2 regions of the Paenibacillus sp. JT22N7 genome follow, and region 2 is predicted to be linked to the other one. Evidence: a T-box and tRNA genes for the amino acid it is inferred to sense, from the RefSeq annotation. Region 2 holds a T-box; the other holds one or more tRNA genes.
The links. A T-box is a leader RNA that pairs with one kind of tRNA and senses whether it is charged. The one in region 2 lies ahead of argS (arginine--tRNA ligase), so its partner is inferred to be a tRNA-Arg.
Positions count from the first base shown of each region.

Region 1: it encodes a tRNA-Arg, which carries the amino acid that the T-box ahead of argS (arginine--tRNA ligase) is inferred to sense. The anticodon was not compared.

Region 1 covers NZ_JBXENY010000006.1:473,760-481,270, reverse strand. Annotated here, with positions in the region: gene AC50Y5_RS18955 (ABC transporter substrate-binding protein) at 667-1,707, shown strand; gene AC50Y5_RS18950 (helix-turn-helix domain-containing protein) at 1,933-3,549, shown strand; gene nfsA (oxygen-insensitive NADPH nitroreductase) at 3,549-4,322, shown strand; gene AC50Y5_RS18940 (ABC transporter ATP-binding protein) at 4,737-5,579, shown strand; tRNA gene AC50Y5_RS18935 (tRNA-Gly) at 5,776-5,850, shown strand; tRNA gene AC50Y5_RS18930 (tRNA-Arg) at 5,857-5,933, shown strand; tRNA gene AC50Y5_RS18925 (tRNA-Pro) at 5,958-6,034, shown strand; tRNA gene AC50Y5_RS18920 (tRNA-Gly) at 6,041-6,111, shown strand; gene AC50Y5_RS18915 (hypothetical protein) at 6,419-6,940, shown strand; gene AC50Y5_RS18910 (class I SAM-dependent methyltransferase) at 6,985-7,511, shown strand, end outside.
Region 2 covers NZ_JBXENY010000006.1:90,600-98,110, reverse strand. Annotated here, with positions in the region: gene AC50Y5_RS17530 (sensor histidine kinase) at 1-1,030, shown strand, start outside; gene AC50Y5_RS17525 (hypothetical protein) at 1,131-2,225, shown strand; gene AC50Y5_RS17520 (hypothetical protein) at 2,970-3,212, shown strand; gene AC50Y5_RS17515 (hypothetical protein) at 3,389-3,667, shown strand; gene argS (arginine--tRNA ligase) at 3,744-5,435, opposite strand; T-box leader at 5,512-5,749, opposite strand; gene AC50Y5_RS17505 (L-lactate dehydrogenase) at 5,815-6,780, opposite strand; gene AC50Y5_RS17500 (EamA family transporter) at 7,181-7,511, shown strand, end outside.

The DNA.
Region 1 (7,511 bases), 380 kb from region 2:
TTCAAATGGTAGTGTACCGCGTTCCTGTATGAACCGTATAAGTGCTTTAGCGCACGTCATTTGAATCGGTACGTTCGGTAAAGGTGACCAGCATTTGATTTTGGGCTTTCATCACCTTAAGTCCTTCTGCCAGATTGGTTCCCATATTGCCGTCTTTCCATAAAAATTTGAAGAAGCCTTAGCAGGTACGGATGAGACCGTTCGTGGTGTTGGCCGTGAGTTTTCATGGAATAAATCATCCTTTCCTCGGGAAGGATTAGTGAGAAAAAGATTAGCGCGAAGACTGCTTATCGGTTGCACTAAGCAATAGGGAATATGCACTCGCTAAATCTGTGCAAAAATCGATGTTTTGGATTTCGAAAAAAAGTTTGCAATCGGCGAGAAAACTTGATATTATAACAATTTTCGCTAAAACGAGCGGAATGAATCACCGCCTAGGTACTCACCAATCTTAGGATCTGGCGTTTCACAACGTGGGGGTTCAAGTCCCTCCACGCGCGCCATTTAATTAAATTCAACCCTTTTTATCTGAAAAAGATAAGAAGGGTTTTTTGATGTTTTTTATCAAGGTCCTTCCTCCAATTTATCCAGTAAAGTACGCCCGATTTTCCATGTTGCTTGTAGGTTTGATTGTGTATAATGGCATAGCAGTGAGAATTACTATCAATGAAGAAACAGAAAAGGGTGAGTTCGGTGGTAAATGGAACAAGGAAATACACGATTAGGTTAGCAACGCTGCTTATAGGATGTCTAATCGTTCTCGCAGGCTGTGGTACAGCGGCAAATTCGGGATCGGAATCAACAGCGTCTCCAGCACAACAGACAAATGCAGCGACGGGGCAGGAGCCAGCTGACGCTTCTAATACACGTATAGTCACTGACTCATACGGAGAGAAGGAAATTCCGGCTAATCCGCAGCGGATTTTTTCAGTGAGCGCTACTACGCCATTGCTGGCACTAGGTATTACGCCGATTGGCGGCTTGAATTATGAAATTACACCGGATTATTATTTAAATAGTTATAAAGATCAAATTACGATCGCTGGAGATTATCCGATTAATTATGAGTCGGTTTTGGAATTGAAGCCGGATATTATTATTGCTTCTTCCTTTGTTGAAGCCGATGTCGTTGACCAGCTCAGCAAAATTGCACCTACGGTTATTTATCCATGGGGAGTAAATTTGTATGAGCAGCTGAAGTTCATAGCCGGTATTGTAGGGAAAGAAGCAGAGGCCGAGCAGTGGATTAAGCAGCATGAGGAGAAAGCGGCGAAATACAAGGAAGAGATTAAGCAGTATGTTGAGCCAGATGAGACAGTTGCTGCGATTCAAATTTTTAAAAACTCGTTCCAGGTAGCCGGCAATCGCAACATGGGACATGTGCTTTATGATTTGCTGGGGCTTAAACCGCTGCCATCCATTCAGAAGCAAATTGATGATAGCGAAGATTATTTTGTGTATACCGATTCACTATCGCTTGAAAAACTGCCGGATTATGATGCGGATCGGTTGATCGTAAAGGTAGATATTACACAGCCGGGTTCGGAGCAATTTTTTGAAGAAATGCAGCAATCGGCGATTTGGAAAAGTCTTTCCGCAGTGAAAAATGGCAAAGTATATATCGTACCGCATGATAAATGGTGGTCCTATACGTTGTTTTCGACCGACGCTTTGCTGGATGAAACGATGCAGTTATTCAAAAAATAAACGAACAGCTGGCAATGAAGCTTTCCTGATTCAATGGGAAAGCTTTTTTTTTATAAATATAGGAAAGGATATGGTTTTTCCATCCTTTCTCTATGTTTCTACGCGAAACGGAAGCTTTGCCGCCAAAGGATGGCTTCAGCCGTTTACGCTTGGGCATTTTTCCGCTACAATAAAATGATAGCATTTTTGAGAACGGTTATCATAATGGGAGGGGAACAAGGTCAAATGGCGGATATGGATGAACACCTAGATGATTTGCAGCTCCGCTGGGTTCAGATTACTAAGGGCTCATGTACTGAAGGGATACCAGCGCTTTCCCAAAACGCTATGGCATATACGTTATTGGCCATAACGCAAGGAACGGCAGCTGTGTTGTTCCAAGGACATCCTATATTGCTTCAGCCAGGCACCTGTGTTCTGTTTGAGCCCAAGTCAACTATAGAGGTCGGTGGAACGGTGGATGGACGGATTCAGTATTATTCGCTTGAGTTTGAAGCCGCTTCCACTAGTGTTGAAGAGGCTGGCAAGGAGCTGCTTTCCTTTGCCTTGGGCTATCCCTTCTTCATAAAGCCGTTTGCCCCATTCATGGACGTTATGGATTCATTGTTTGATTTACGAACGGCTGTGAGCGGAATGGAGCGATTTAAGCGCAATATTAACCTGCAGGAGGCCATTTATTTATTTGCTGCCGCCGCTGCGGCTTCTAACGACTCCAGGGATGCGGAGCATGCCGTACAACGAACGATTTTATATATGAAGGAATACTATAAAAGCAAAATAATACTGCCGGAGCTCGCGAATTTAGCGGGTGTGGGTATACGACAGTACACTCATTTGTTCAAGCAGGTGACGGGAGCAAGCCCGATGGATTATTTGGGCAAGCTGCGCATGGACCGGGCTAAGAAGCTGCTGCTGGTCGCTTCGAATGATATGGTCACAGTAGCCAGCCATGTTGGCTTCAAGGATGAATTTTATTTTAGCCGAAAGTTTAAGCAGCAGGTGGGCGTATCACCCCGGGTATATATGCAGACGAGAGAGCCCCGGGTTATTGGCCTTCTCTATACGTCGCATTTGCTTGCCCTTGGTCATGTGCCTGTAGGTGCCCCCGATTACCATCTATTCGAAAATTATTATGTGCGTGAGCATGCAAGAGCAATGACCCCGTTCAAATGGGAACCATGTGACATGGATGCTGTTCGAGCTATGAAGCCTGACTTGATTTTAGGTTATGAGCATATGCTGTCTGAGGAGCAGGAGCAGCTTAGCCAACTAGCCGAGGTTATTCCTATCGATTGGCATACCCAGGACGTATATGGGCAGCTGCGACAAATTTCAGCCATTGTTGGCAAGCGGAAACAGGAACGAGAATGGATGGAACGGCATTTGGCTAAAGCGGATCAAGCGAGGGAACGGGTCCAGCGTCTTATTGGTGGCAAGGAGACATGCGCCGTGCTGGTCATGGAAAGCGATACATTCAGAGTAGTAGGGGGCCGAAATATGGGACATGTTTTTTTTCAGACACTTGGCCTCAATCCCCATCCGCTTGTGAAGCAGCATATGGAGGCGGGAGCGCCGTTTATTTTTTCCGAGCCTAAACCGTATCATGAGCTGTCAAAATACGACGCCGATCGGCTCATTATTATGGTCAACCCGAAGGATAAAGGGGCTCCAGAAGCTTTTAAGCGGTTGATAATGTCCGAACGATGGCAAAATCTCGCGGCAGTCCGCAGTGGCAGCATGCACATAGTTCCTTTTAACAAATGGTGGGTGTACTCGCCGCTGGCCATTGATGGGCAGCTTGATGAGGCGGTTGCCCTTTTGCACAACGAAGATGTAGGTTAATGAGTAAAACTATATATAGAAATGAGTTGATCATGATGTGGCCTGAAACGATAGACGTGCTGCTTAATCACCGCTCCATACGGAAATTCAAATCGAACCCCATTCCACAGCCGACACTGGCAAAAATAATAGAGGCGGCGCAGCAGGCTTCTACCTCAAGCAGTATGCAGTGCTTCACGGTAATCAACGTGAGTGACCGCGATAAGCGGAAACAGCTGGCCGAGCTTTCCGGCAACCAGGCGTATATTGAGGAATGCCCAGTATTTCTCGTCTGGTGCGCGGATCTGTTCCGTTATGAACAGGCAGCCAAGCTTCATTTTGAGGGCGATATGACGAGCACGGTTGAAAATTTTATCGTTGCCACAGTCGATACTGCGCTGGCAGCTCAAAATGCAGCAATCGCGGCAGAATCGCTTGGCTACGGAATTGTCTATATTGGCGGTATCCGCAACAATCCGCAGGAGGTTTCAGCGCTATTAGGGCTGCCATCGCATGTGTACCCCGTATTCGGAATGTGCATGGGGGAGCCGGATCAAGCGCCGCTGACGCGTCCAAGACTGCCGCAGCAGGCGATTTTGCATGAAGACAGCTATGATCAGAAAGCAGTGGAAAGCGGCATTCGGGAGTATGACGAGACGATTAGGCAGTATATGCTGGAGCGGTCAGAAGGAAAACTGAATACGAGCTGGTCCGAATCAATGGCGGCCAAAATCAATCATCCGCGTCTGCATATGGGCGAGTTTCTCCGCAGCAAAGGCTTCTTGCAACAATAAGAAGCCGTTAGGCGGGGTTTGGGCTGTGCAAATTTATTTTAGCCTTAACAATTGCTTTATTTTCATTGACTTTATACGTGAGAACGATTATCATTAATTATTGAATGATACTGATAATAGTTATCATGCTTAATGAATGATAAGTCGTGTGTTTTTAAAATATAAGCATTTATAAGTTTCACACTTATAATGGGCTTATATTTCAACGCGAAACGGTAGCTTTGCCGCCAGAGGACGGCGACAACCGTTTCACCTTGAAATATAGGAAAGGGTAACCTAACGCTATCCTTTCTCTCTATTTTTCGGAATGAAACGCGCCGCGCCGCCAGAGGATAGCGATAACCGTTTCACCTTATATAATAAAATCAGCAAAAAACCCGTATAAGCGGGCATCGGAAGGAGCGTGCATGTCACATGATTCGCCTCACAACATCGAATCTCGACATTGCTTATGATGAACGGTTAATCGTTCAAGATCTGAATATTGCTATCCCACAAGGAAAAATTACTGCGTTGGTAGGGTCTAACGGTTCGGGTAAATCGACGATTTTGAAAACGATGGCTCGTCTGATGAATCCATCTGCAGGCAGCGTATTGCTGGATGGGAAGTCGATTCATAAGCAAGCGACGAAGGAAGTGGCGAAGCAGCTGGCGATTTTGCCGCAAAATCCGACTGCTCCAGATGGTCTGACTGTATCTGAGCTTGTATCGTATGGACGTTTTCCTTATCAGAAGGGCTTCGGCTCTGTGAGCAAGGATGACCGTAAAATTATTCAATGGGCGATTGAAGCGACAGGAATGGTTGATTTTGCAGACCGTCCGGTTGACCAACTGTCTGGCGGACAACGCCAGCGTGCCTGGATCGCGATGTCTTTGGCGCAAGAAACGGATATTTTATTTTTGGATGAGCCAACCACGTTCCTTGATATGGCGCATCAGCTCGAAGTATTGCATTTGCTTGAGAAGCTTAACGAGGTTAATAACCGGACGGTCGTTATGGTTGTCCATGACTTGAACCACGCTTCGCGTTATGCGCATCACATGATCGCGATTAAAAAAGGCAGTGTCGTTGGCGAAGGCTCGCCGCAACAGGTTATGACACCGGAGATTTTGCGCGAGGTGTTTAACATTGAAGCGGATATTATGCCTGATCCGCGTACCGGTGTTCCGCTGTGCATGCCGTATGCGCTCGCAGGCGAGTCGGCTGCATCCAAAGTCATTCTTGATAAGAAACCGGCATTAGCTGGAGTCGTATAGTTGGTCATCAAACCGTGCTGGAAGGAGCACGGTTTGATGTTTTTATGGCGAGACATGCAGCGAAGGAAAGCTCAGCACGAGGAAAAAAGTTTTTTTTGAAAAAGAGCAAATAACAGTTGCAATTCCCTCCGCAACATGATATATTATTACTTGTCGCCGCGATGAAATACTTGAGAAATACAGGCGGAAATATAATGCGGACGTGGCTCAGTGGTAGAGCATCGCCTTGCCAAGGCGAGGGTCGCGAGTTCGAATCTCGTCGTCCGCTCCATATTGTGTGCCCTTAGCTCAGCTGGATAGAGCGTTTGACTACGAATCAAAAGGCCAGGAGTTCGAATCTCTTAGGGCACGCCATTTCTTTACAAAAGAATCGTCTGTCGGGACGTAGCTCAGCTTGGTAGAGCACCTGGTTTGGGACCAGGGGGTCGCATGTTCAAATCGTGTCGTCCCGACCATTATTTGCGGGTGTAGTTCAATGGTAGAACTTTAGCCTTCCAAGCTAATAGCGTGGGTTCGATTCCCATCACCCGCTTAACGAAGAGAAAGACTTGAAACCCTTGTGCAGCAGGGGTTTTTTGCTTGCTGTTTTTTCAAATTCGGACGAGTACTTTTGGTCTATGGGGCAGATCGTGGGGCAAATCTCAGCTTTTTTGGTTTTAATGCCTCTAATTACGAAGAAAGCCTTGCGGCATGCAAGGCTTTTTGTTATGGGATATTTTAGATCCATTGTTAGGTCGTGGCGTGGGATTGTCATTATTTGTAGAAAAGTGGAGGTAAAGAGCGGAGCAATGTTGTATAATTTGTTAATTACATACTTGAAGCGAAGGGAATGATTGTTAATGGTAAAAGCGATTGTAAGTTTAGTTGATGGATTGAATTTGAAGGACCCGGAGGCACAACTGGAGATTACATTTGATAACGAATATTTGATTATCGTAGAGCATGCTTATAAAGGCTTTAAAAGAAATGTGGAAAACACATTCAAAATTCCATTGGCTAACTTTCTTGAATCAACGCTGACAACAGACAAGGACATGGGAGAGGTTCAAAAAAGTGTAATCGGCCGTGGAATTGTCGGTGGACTTATTTTTGGTCCAGCAGGGCTGGTATTAGGTGGCATGTCGGGCATCGGTACAAAAAAAGGGAAAACGTTGCAAGTATATATCGTATCTTACGTATCCTCTTCGGGAGACATTAATAACATTACCTTCAAAATGCCGCTTCCAATGGTTAGTGTTACCCGGAAATTTGACCAGGTATTAAAAAAGAACATGCAATTGGTTCTAAGAAGTGAGGCTGCTTTAAAAATATTAGGTGATATGGAAGATCAAAAATCAGGTCCATCAGAAACGATCTTATAATTTCTACCCTCATTCCGCCTAAAGTAATGGAGGTCTGATAAATATTGAAGCAGAACAAATATGATGAGTCCTCTTTTTTCACAAATTATAGCCAGATGGCTCGTTCGATTGGGGGACTGGACGCCGCTGGAGAATGGTCGTTCTTTCGGCAAATGCTTCCGGAGCTGGCTGGTACAAAAGTACTCGATCTAGGCTGCGGGTTTGGCTGGCATTGCCGCTATGCGCGGGAGCAACTGGCCCGCTCGGTTGTTGGGATTGACCTTTCGGGCAACATGCTGGAACGGGCAAAAGAAATGACGGACGATGAGCAGATTGAATATCGCCAGCTTGCGATTGAGGACATCGATTTTCCAGCAGAGGAGTTCGATATCGTTATTAGCTCGCTTGCGCTGCACTATGTGGAGCAATTGGGTGACCTTTTCAAGAAAATCCATCATTGCTTGGCGCCAGGCGGAGCTTTTGTATTTTCAGTCGAGCACCCGGTGTTCACTGCGCTTGCGGGGCAGGACTGGCATTATGGGGTAGAAGGGGAAAAGCTGCATTGGCCGCTTGATGATTATCATCGGGAGGG
Region 2 (7,511 bases):
ATTGCTTGGCGTAGTCAGCTTCCATTACTCGTTGAAAAATGACCATCTGTTCGCCCAGACCATCCGCGAGCTGTTTCAAACGGCGGGCATTATTGCCGTGGTGGCAGGGGCCGCCATGGGCTATGCGTATTTTTATAGGCTGGCCGCGGTCATTTCCCGGCTGAGAAGCGCAGCGGGCAACATTCGAGAAGGGCGGTATTTGCAGCAAAATCCCGTACGCAGGCGCGATGAGCTGGGCGACTTAAGCCAGGATATTTTTTTCATGAGCAGCGCCATTGAACGGCATATTGAGGAAATGAAGGAGGAGCAGCGCAAGCTTACGCTCGCCATCCTCAAGCTGCAGCAATTGGAGCAGCAACAGAAGCAGTTCATCGGCAACATTAGCCATGAGTTCAAGACGCCGCTCACGTCGATTCGGGCGTATGTAGATTTGCTGGATATGTACCGCGATGATCCGAAGCTCATTGATGAGGCGATTCAAAGCATGGGCAAAGAGTCCGGGCGGCTGTACGATATGGTCGAGAAGGTGCTGCATTTGGCGGCGCTGGAAAAGTATGCGTTCGAGCAGCAGGCCGAGGTGCTGCAGCTGGATGAGCTGCTGCTCGATTTGTGCACGCGCATGCAGGGCAAGGCGGCAAAATTTGATTTGTTGCTGCAAACGCAGCTGGAGCCTGCTGTCATCTGGGCCGATCGGGAGAGCCTGATGCAAATATTCATCAACTTAATTGATAATGCCATTAAATATAATCGTCCTGGCGGACGTATTGAGGTTGCGCTGCATGTGGACGGAGCTCGGGTCAATGTTGTCGTGCGGGATACGGGTATTGGCATTCCAGCGGAAGCGCATGACAAAATTTTTGAGCCTTTCTATACGGTCAACCGCGACCGCTCCCGCATATCGGGAGGAACGGGACTTGGCCTGTCGCTCGTTAAGCAGCTTGCCGAGGCGCAAAAGGGTGAGCTTGTACTGGTAAGGTCGGGCGAGGATGGAACGACGTTCAAGGTCTATTTTCCGCTATATAGCGGTTAAAGGTGTAAAGGTTTACAGGTTCGAAACAAGCTGGAGATGAGGCGGAAACATCCGCGGATTACAATAAGCGCATAGCAATAAGGGAGAGGGGAAATGCGAGATGAAACAAACCCATTTTAAATGGATAAATACAGGCGCAGCTGCCTGTTGTGTGGCTTTGCTGCTTGCGGGCTGCGCAGACGGAACGGCACCTGCACGCGAAACAATTCAAAAGCCGGATAAAACAATTACCGTCGTAGAGCCGGGCCAATCGACCGATACGAAGGTTGCTGTTAGCCAAATAACGCAAATAGACAGAACGCGGGGGATTAGCTTTATAACCGAGGAGCAGCTGGTCATCGTCAAGCGCAATGAAAATGAGCAGAAAATAGCGGTGGAAGGGGAAATGATGTTTCCCAACAATTTGTATGTGCACGATCTGGCAACGAAGCAGGAGAAGGCCTTGCATGAGCAGCCTGCGCATCAGGGATTTGCCAAGCCGTCTCCGGATGGGAAATATTTATTTTATAAGCTGAACAATGAAGAAAGTGCCCACGGCTACATGATGAATTTAGAAACGCGAGAGTCGGTCGAGCTGGGCAGCGATGTGATCGATACGACGACAGGCATGTGGATGGACGATACGCATGTGCTGTTTTTGACGGTCGAGGGAAAAGTAATCAAGGCGAGCGTTGATGGCACATTGGAGACGATTTTGAGCAGCGATCATCGGATATTTACGGCAGTGCCTGGCGAGGGCGGCATTTATTATGTGGTGAATGAAGTGCTGTATTTTCTTCCCTATGGCAGCAAGCAGGCAGAGAAGCTGGCGACGGACGTCGTCTGGGTGATTCCCTCGCCAGAGCGCAAGCAGCTCGCTTTGGTGAAGCGGACATCGAATACGACACGTACGCTGATGATTACGGATGCCAAGGGCAATGAGCCGATTGAGCTGGGCAGCGCGACGCAAGTATTTGGCACAAGCTGGTCGCCGGATGGCAAGAAGCTGGCCTACAGCCTGACATCGGAAGGAACGGACGGCGACAACGGCGTATTTGTAGCGGATGCCATTAGTGGCGATACAGTGCCGATCAAGCTGGATGTCCAATATTTATCCGATGATCTCGGCTGGAGCCCTTCTGGCAAAAAAATCGTCGCCGCAACTTATTCCCAGGAGCAGAACGATTTTATTACGTTTGTGATTACATTGAAATAAAAGCTGCATCATTATATTTATGAAAAAATAAGGATGTCCGTAATAGCTAGCAGCTACTCAGCTACTTAAGGACATCCTCTTTATGGTTAATTTAAATTACTTTAATTCACAGGCTTTGCAAAAAACAAGGAAGCTTAGAATGAACTAGCGCTGGTCTAGTCTCCTGTATACTTACATCTATTAAAGATTTTGTTATAAACTTCATGAAAAAACCTCCAGCTTAATATGAAGTTATTTTAGTGCCTTTATATGAACGAAAATGAGCCAGAATTAGATCAAAATTAGCGTCACACGTATTTCCGATAAACTTGGCGGACACAGCAGCAGCTATTTTAACAGGATCACGGGTTATGGCACAGGCTGCGGACTCAGGAGCCGCTAATGCGCTGTAAATGGCCATTTTATTAGGATAATGGGAGTGATAACGGCTCTCCTGTCCGCTTACGTCCTGAACTCGGCTCAAAAGTCAGAATAGCGGAATCTCAGTCCTCAGTCCCGATCTGGTTTACATATGTGCCTAGCAGGTTCGTTATGAAACGCTATTATAGCACTTTCAACTTTAAATTTTGCTTTTTTTAACCATAATAAAAATTCTGTATGATAAAATTTAGTCGCTGGCGTAAATATTGAATTTGGCAGACAAGTGTTTAAATGAATTCAGGCAATGATGAATCTATGCTTATCCATGCAATCGAGCGATTAAACGTTCGTCGTTATTGTAACCCTGAACGAGGTGGTAGGGTCATGCTTAATTTAATTGCTCTAATCGCTTATTTGCTGATTACATTATGGGTCATTGTTAGTATCATAAGAGCAGGATGGGAGCCTCAAAGAAGAGTGCAAAACATCTATTTGTTATTTATAGGTGGAATGCTAATGTTTGCAATGGCTCCGAATGAGCTTTGGAAAACGATCCTTCCGCTGTTCAATCTTGCTCTCATCATAGCCTATCTGATATTCATCTTTGCTTTGAGAAAAAAAGTGTAAGAGCATAAATCATGCATGCCTCGTTATAAAAATGGATTCACCGAAGCGGGAATTCCTTACTTTCGTATGAAGATTTTCAAAGCAAAACGATGGACCTAATGGCGGAAATATTGACTTAAGGCGCTATAAAGGGTATTATTACACAATCTTGAATACGAACAGTAAGGGTGAAAATCTTGAATTCGAAACTGCAGATTAAGAACGTTATTTTAGCCGACAAAGATCTTGCCTCAGGGTTATATCAGTTCATCATGACACTTAGTGAAGGTTCTAAGGCGCGTTTGTTCTACAGCCAGAAGCCAGTATGGAGATTAACAGGCGTTACGCGTATGCTGAACGTGCCGTGTCCATTGTGCCGGAAAGACTACTACTGTAATTGCTTTGAGAAGAACATTGCTCATTTCAATCAGCAGATCATCGAGAAGGATCTTATTCCGGAACCGACGAATAGCTAATACTTGTTTGAACAAGCTTACAAAAACAGGCATCCCCGCCTCTGGCTGGTGGATGCCTGTTTTTTGCGCTTTGCGTCTAAATTTCCTTCGGCGTCTTCAAGCCGAGCAGCTCTAAGCCTTCCTTAAGCACATCGGCAGCCACCTGCACCAGCTTAAGCTTAACGATCCGCTCCCCAGCGTCCCCAGCGAGCACCTTGTCATGATGATAAAAACGATTGAACGCCTGGGCGAGCTGAATCAAATATCTGGCGAGAATCGATGGCTCATGCCGTTTGGCGGCGTCTCCAAGGGCTGCTGTGTAGCGCAAAAGCATCTTCATTAGCAGCCAAGCATAATCGCCCGTCACATACTCATAATCTGCAGGCTGAGGTGCTGCTGCGACGTCGCTGCCGGCCGCTTTTGCCAATATCCGCTGTGTTCTGGCGTAAGCATATTGCACGTACGGGCCCGTCTCCCCTTCAAAATTCAGTACATCCTCCAGCACAAAATCGACCGCGAGCATTCTCGTATTTTTGAGATCACCGAACACGACGGCGCCAATGCCAACCGCTTCGGCTACCTCGGCCTTGCCTGCAAGCGCTGGATTCTTTTCCTCTATTTTTTGCAAAGCCCGCTGTACCGCTTCATCCAGCACTTCTTCTAGAAAAACGACCTTGCCGCGGCGGGTGGACATTTTTTGCCCGTCCAGCTTCATAAGCCCGAACGGGATATGCTTGCAGGCGGCTGCCCACGCAAAGCCCATTTTCTCAAGCACGAGAAACAGCTGGCGGAAATGCAGCGATTGTTCCGAGCCGACAACATACAGCAGCTCGCTGCCCTTCATCTCTTCATGGCGATAAATGGCAGTCGCCAAATCACGTGTCGCATAGATGGATGTGCCATCGGATTTGCGAATGAGGCAAGGCGGCAGCTCATGCTCATCCAGCCGGACGACCTGTGCGCCTTCACTTTCCTCCAGCAGCTGCTGCTCCTGAAGCTGCTGGACGACGGCGTCCATTTTATCGTTATAGAAGCTTTCGCCAAGAAAATGGTCAAAGCTGACGCCGAGCCGGGCATACAGCTTATTGAACTCCTTCAGGCTGTCGGCAATAAACTGGCTCCAGCAGCGAATCGCTTCAGCATCGCCAGCTTCCAGCTTGGCGAACCAGCTGCGCGCCTCATCCTCCAGCTCGGGGTGCTGCTCTGCCTCTTCGTGAAAACGCACATACAGCTCCAAATAGCCCTTAATGGGATCGGCTGCAAGCTGCTGCTCGTCGCCCCATTTTAGATAGGCGGTAATCATCTTGCCGAACTGCGTGCCCCAATCGCCCAAGTGATTGACGCTGACCGTCTCATAGCCAACCTTGCGCAAAATATGGTACAGCGCATTGCCGATCATCGTCGAGCGCAAATGCCCAATACCGAACGGCTTCGCAATATTGGGCGAAGACATGTCGATTATGACACGCTCTCCATTCCCTATAGCTGCATGCAGGAGGGTTCCGTTCTGCCAATCTGCAATAAGCTGCGCGGCTGCCAGTTCCCGATTCCATTTGAAATTCAAATAGGGGCCGGCAGCCCGAACGCTCCAGCTCGCATCTGCCAGCAGGGGCTCAAGCAAAGCAGCAATGTTAACGGGGCTTTGTTTCATCGTGCGGGCCAAAGTAAAGCAGGGGAAAGCAACATCGCCAAGCTCCTCATCGGGCGGATATTCCAGCAAGGGCCGAATATCCGCTTCGGGCAGATCCAGCGCTTTGGCCAATGCCAGCGCGATTTTGTCCATTAACAGCATCATCATCTTCCTCTCTAAAATAAATGTTCCGGCCAGAGTAGAGCAGCACGCCAAAAAGGCCCCGTCTCTAAAAATAAGAGACGAGGCCTGTTATCCCCGCGGTACCACTCTTGTTGCCGCCTCCGCACAGAAACAAAGAGGGGCATCTCGCCGTTGTAACGGTGCTGAACCGGACGTCCCTAGCATGATTGCTCGTTTCAGGCCGCCATCTCCCGGGTGCGCTTCACCTAATCGTCCATTGCCGGCTTCCACTGTCCCGGCTCGCTTGAAATGGCACCCATGTAGGTTACTCTCCCGTTCCTTGATGTTAATTAACAGCTATCATATCGGATACGATCAGAAAAATCAATCCGTTTTTAGTCGGCCAAGCTTGCAGCTATTCTTTCTCGGTTACGAGGCACAGGCTCTCAATCGCCTGGCGTATAATCGAGCATGAGCGCTCCATCAGCCGCTGCTCCCGCGTAGTCAGCTTGAGCTCGACGATTTCCTTAACCCCGCAGCGGGCGATGATCGCGGGGACGCCAGCGCATACTTGCTGCTGGCCATATTCGCCGTTTAATATCGCAGACACGGCAATAATGCGATGCTCATCGTTTAGAATAGAGCGGGTAATATGCGCCAGCGCATTGCCGATGCCAAAGCTGGTCGAGCCTTTGCGCGTATAGATTTCCCAGCCGGCATTGCGGGTCTGCTCCGCGAGCGCTCCGAGCTTCACATGCCCGAAGCGCTCGGGATGCTGGGCCAAAATATGCAGCAGCGGCTTGCCGCCAACCGTCACATGCGACCAGGCGGGAAACTGCGACTCGCCATGCTCCCCAAGCACATAGCCCTGCACGCTGCGGGCATCCACTGGAAAATGCTCGCAGAGCAGCGTCTTGAGCCGCGAGGAGTCGATGGACGTTCCGGTGCCAATCACTTGGCAACGCGGCATGCCGGACAGCTCCCACACGACATACGTCACAATATCCACAGGATTGGCGGCCGCTACAAAAATTCCGCTGAATCCGCTGTTCATAATGCGCGGAATCATCGTTTCATAAATCTCGCGCACCGTATGCAGCACATCAAGCCGATCATCGCTGCCGACGGGATACGCCCCAGCGCAGAGAAGGATAACGTCCACATCCCCGCACTGCTCCAGCGTTCCAGCAGCAACCTTTGTGCGGCCATGGACAAAGTCCATGCTGTGCGACAAATCGAGCGCCTGTGCATAGGCCCGGTCGAACGTGCGGTCAATGAGCAGCAGCTCATCGCAAATCGACTGGTTAATTAAGGCATACGCGCAGCTTGAACCGACCTGACCGACTCCTACAATAGCGACCTTGCGCGCTTTGTTTGCCATCCGTTTGCATCTCCTCCACCGTAACCTCGTTACGCTATTATATGCGGCATCCAGCCCATGATGTGACGGCTATGTTCAATCCATGTTTGTCTATGTCACATGGAAGCAAAAGCGTGAAAATATGCACATTTTGACCTGCCATCCTATGGCGGATAGAGCTTTGCTTTTCAACATATCCACAGAGTTATGCACATTATCAACAGAGTTCAAATGGAGTATTTTCCGCCACCTCCAATACTTATCCACAAGTGAACAGGGAGGATTGTCCACACTGTACAGGTCAGAAGTCCTAAGGTTGAATATAGATAAACCGCTTATTTTCGTACATTTACAATCTAACTTTCAGCTGTCATGATAGGGAAAGTATATGTGGGCAGACACAGATGGAGGAATGGAATTCATGTGGCTTGTATTATCCTTGCTGGCGGCGACGAGCTTTGGGCTGCGGGGGATTTTGTATCATTGGACGAGCCAGCAGGCGCTTAATCGCAATGCGCTGTTGTGTGGTGTATTTTTCTCAGGGGCGCTGATTACACTTGTTTGTACGCTGGCGACTGGAACATCTTTCACCGTTTCATCGCTTATTGGCGTGCAGATGGGACTGCTCTCTTTCGGCGCAAATGCGAGCATGTTCAAGGGCTTTGCCGTGGGCAAAGCCTCTATTGTTGCGATTTTGACCGCGCTTCCTTCGGCAATTGTCGTCGTTGTCGCCTTCGCGGTATGGGGCGAGA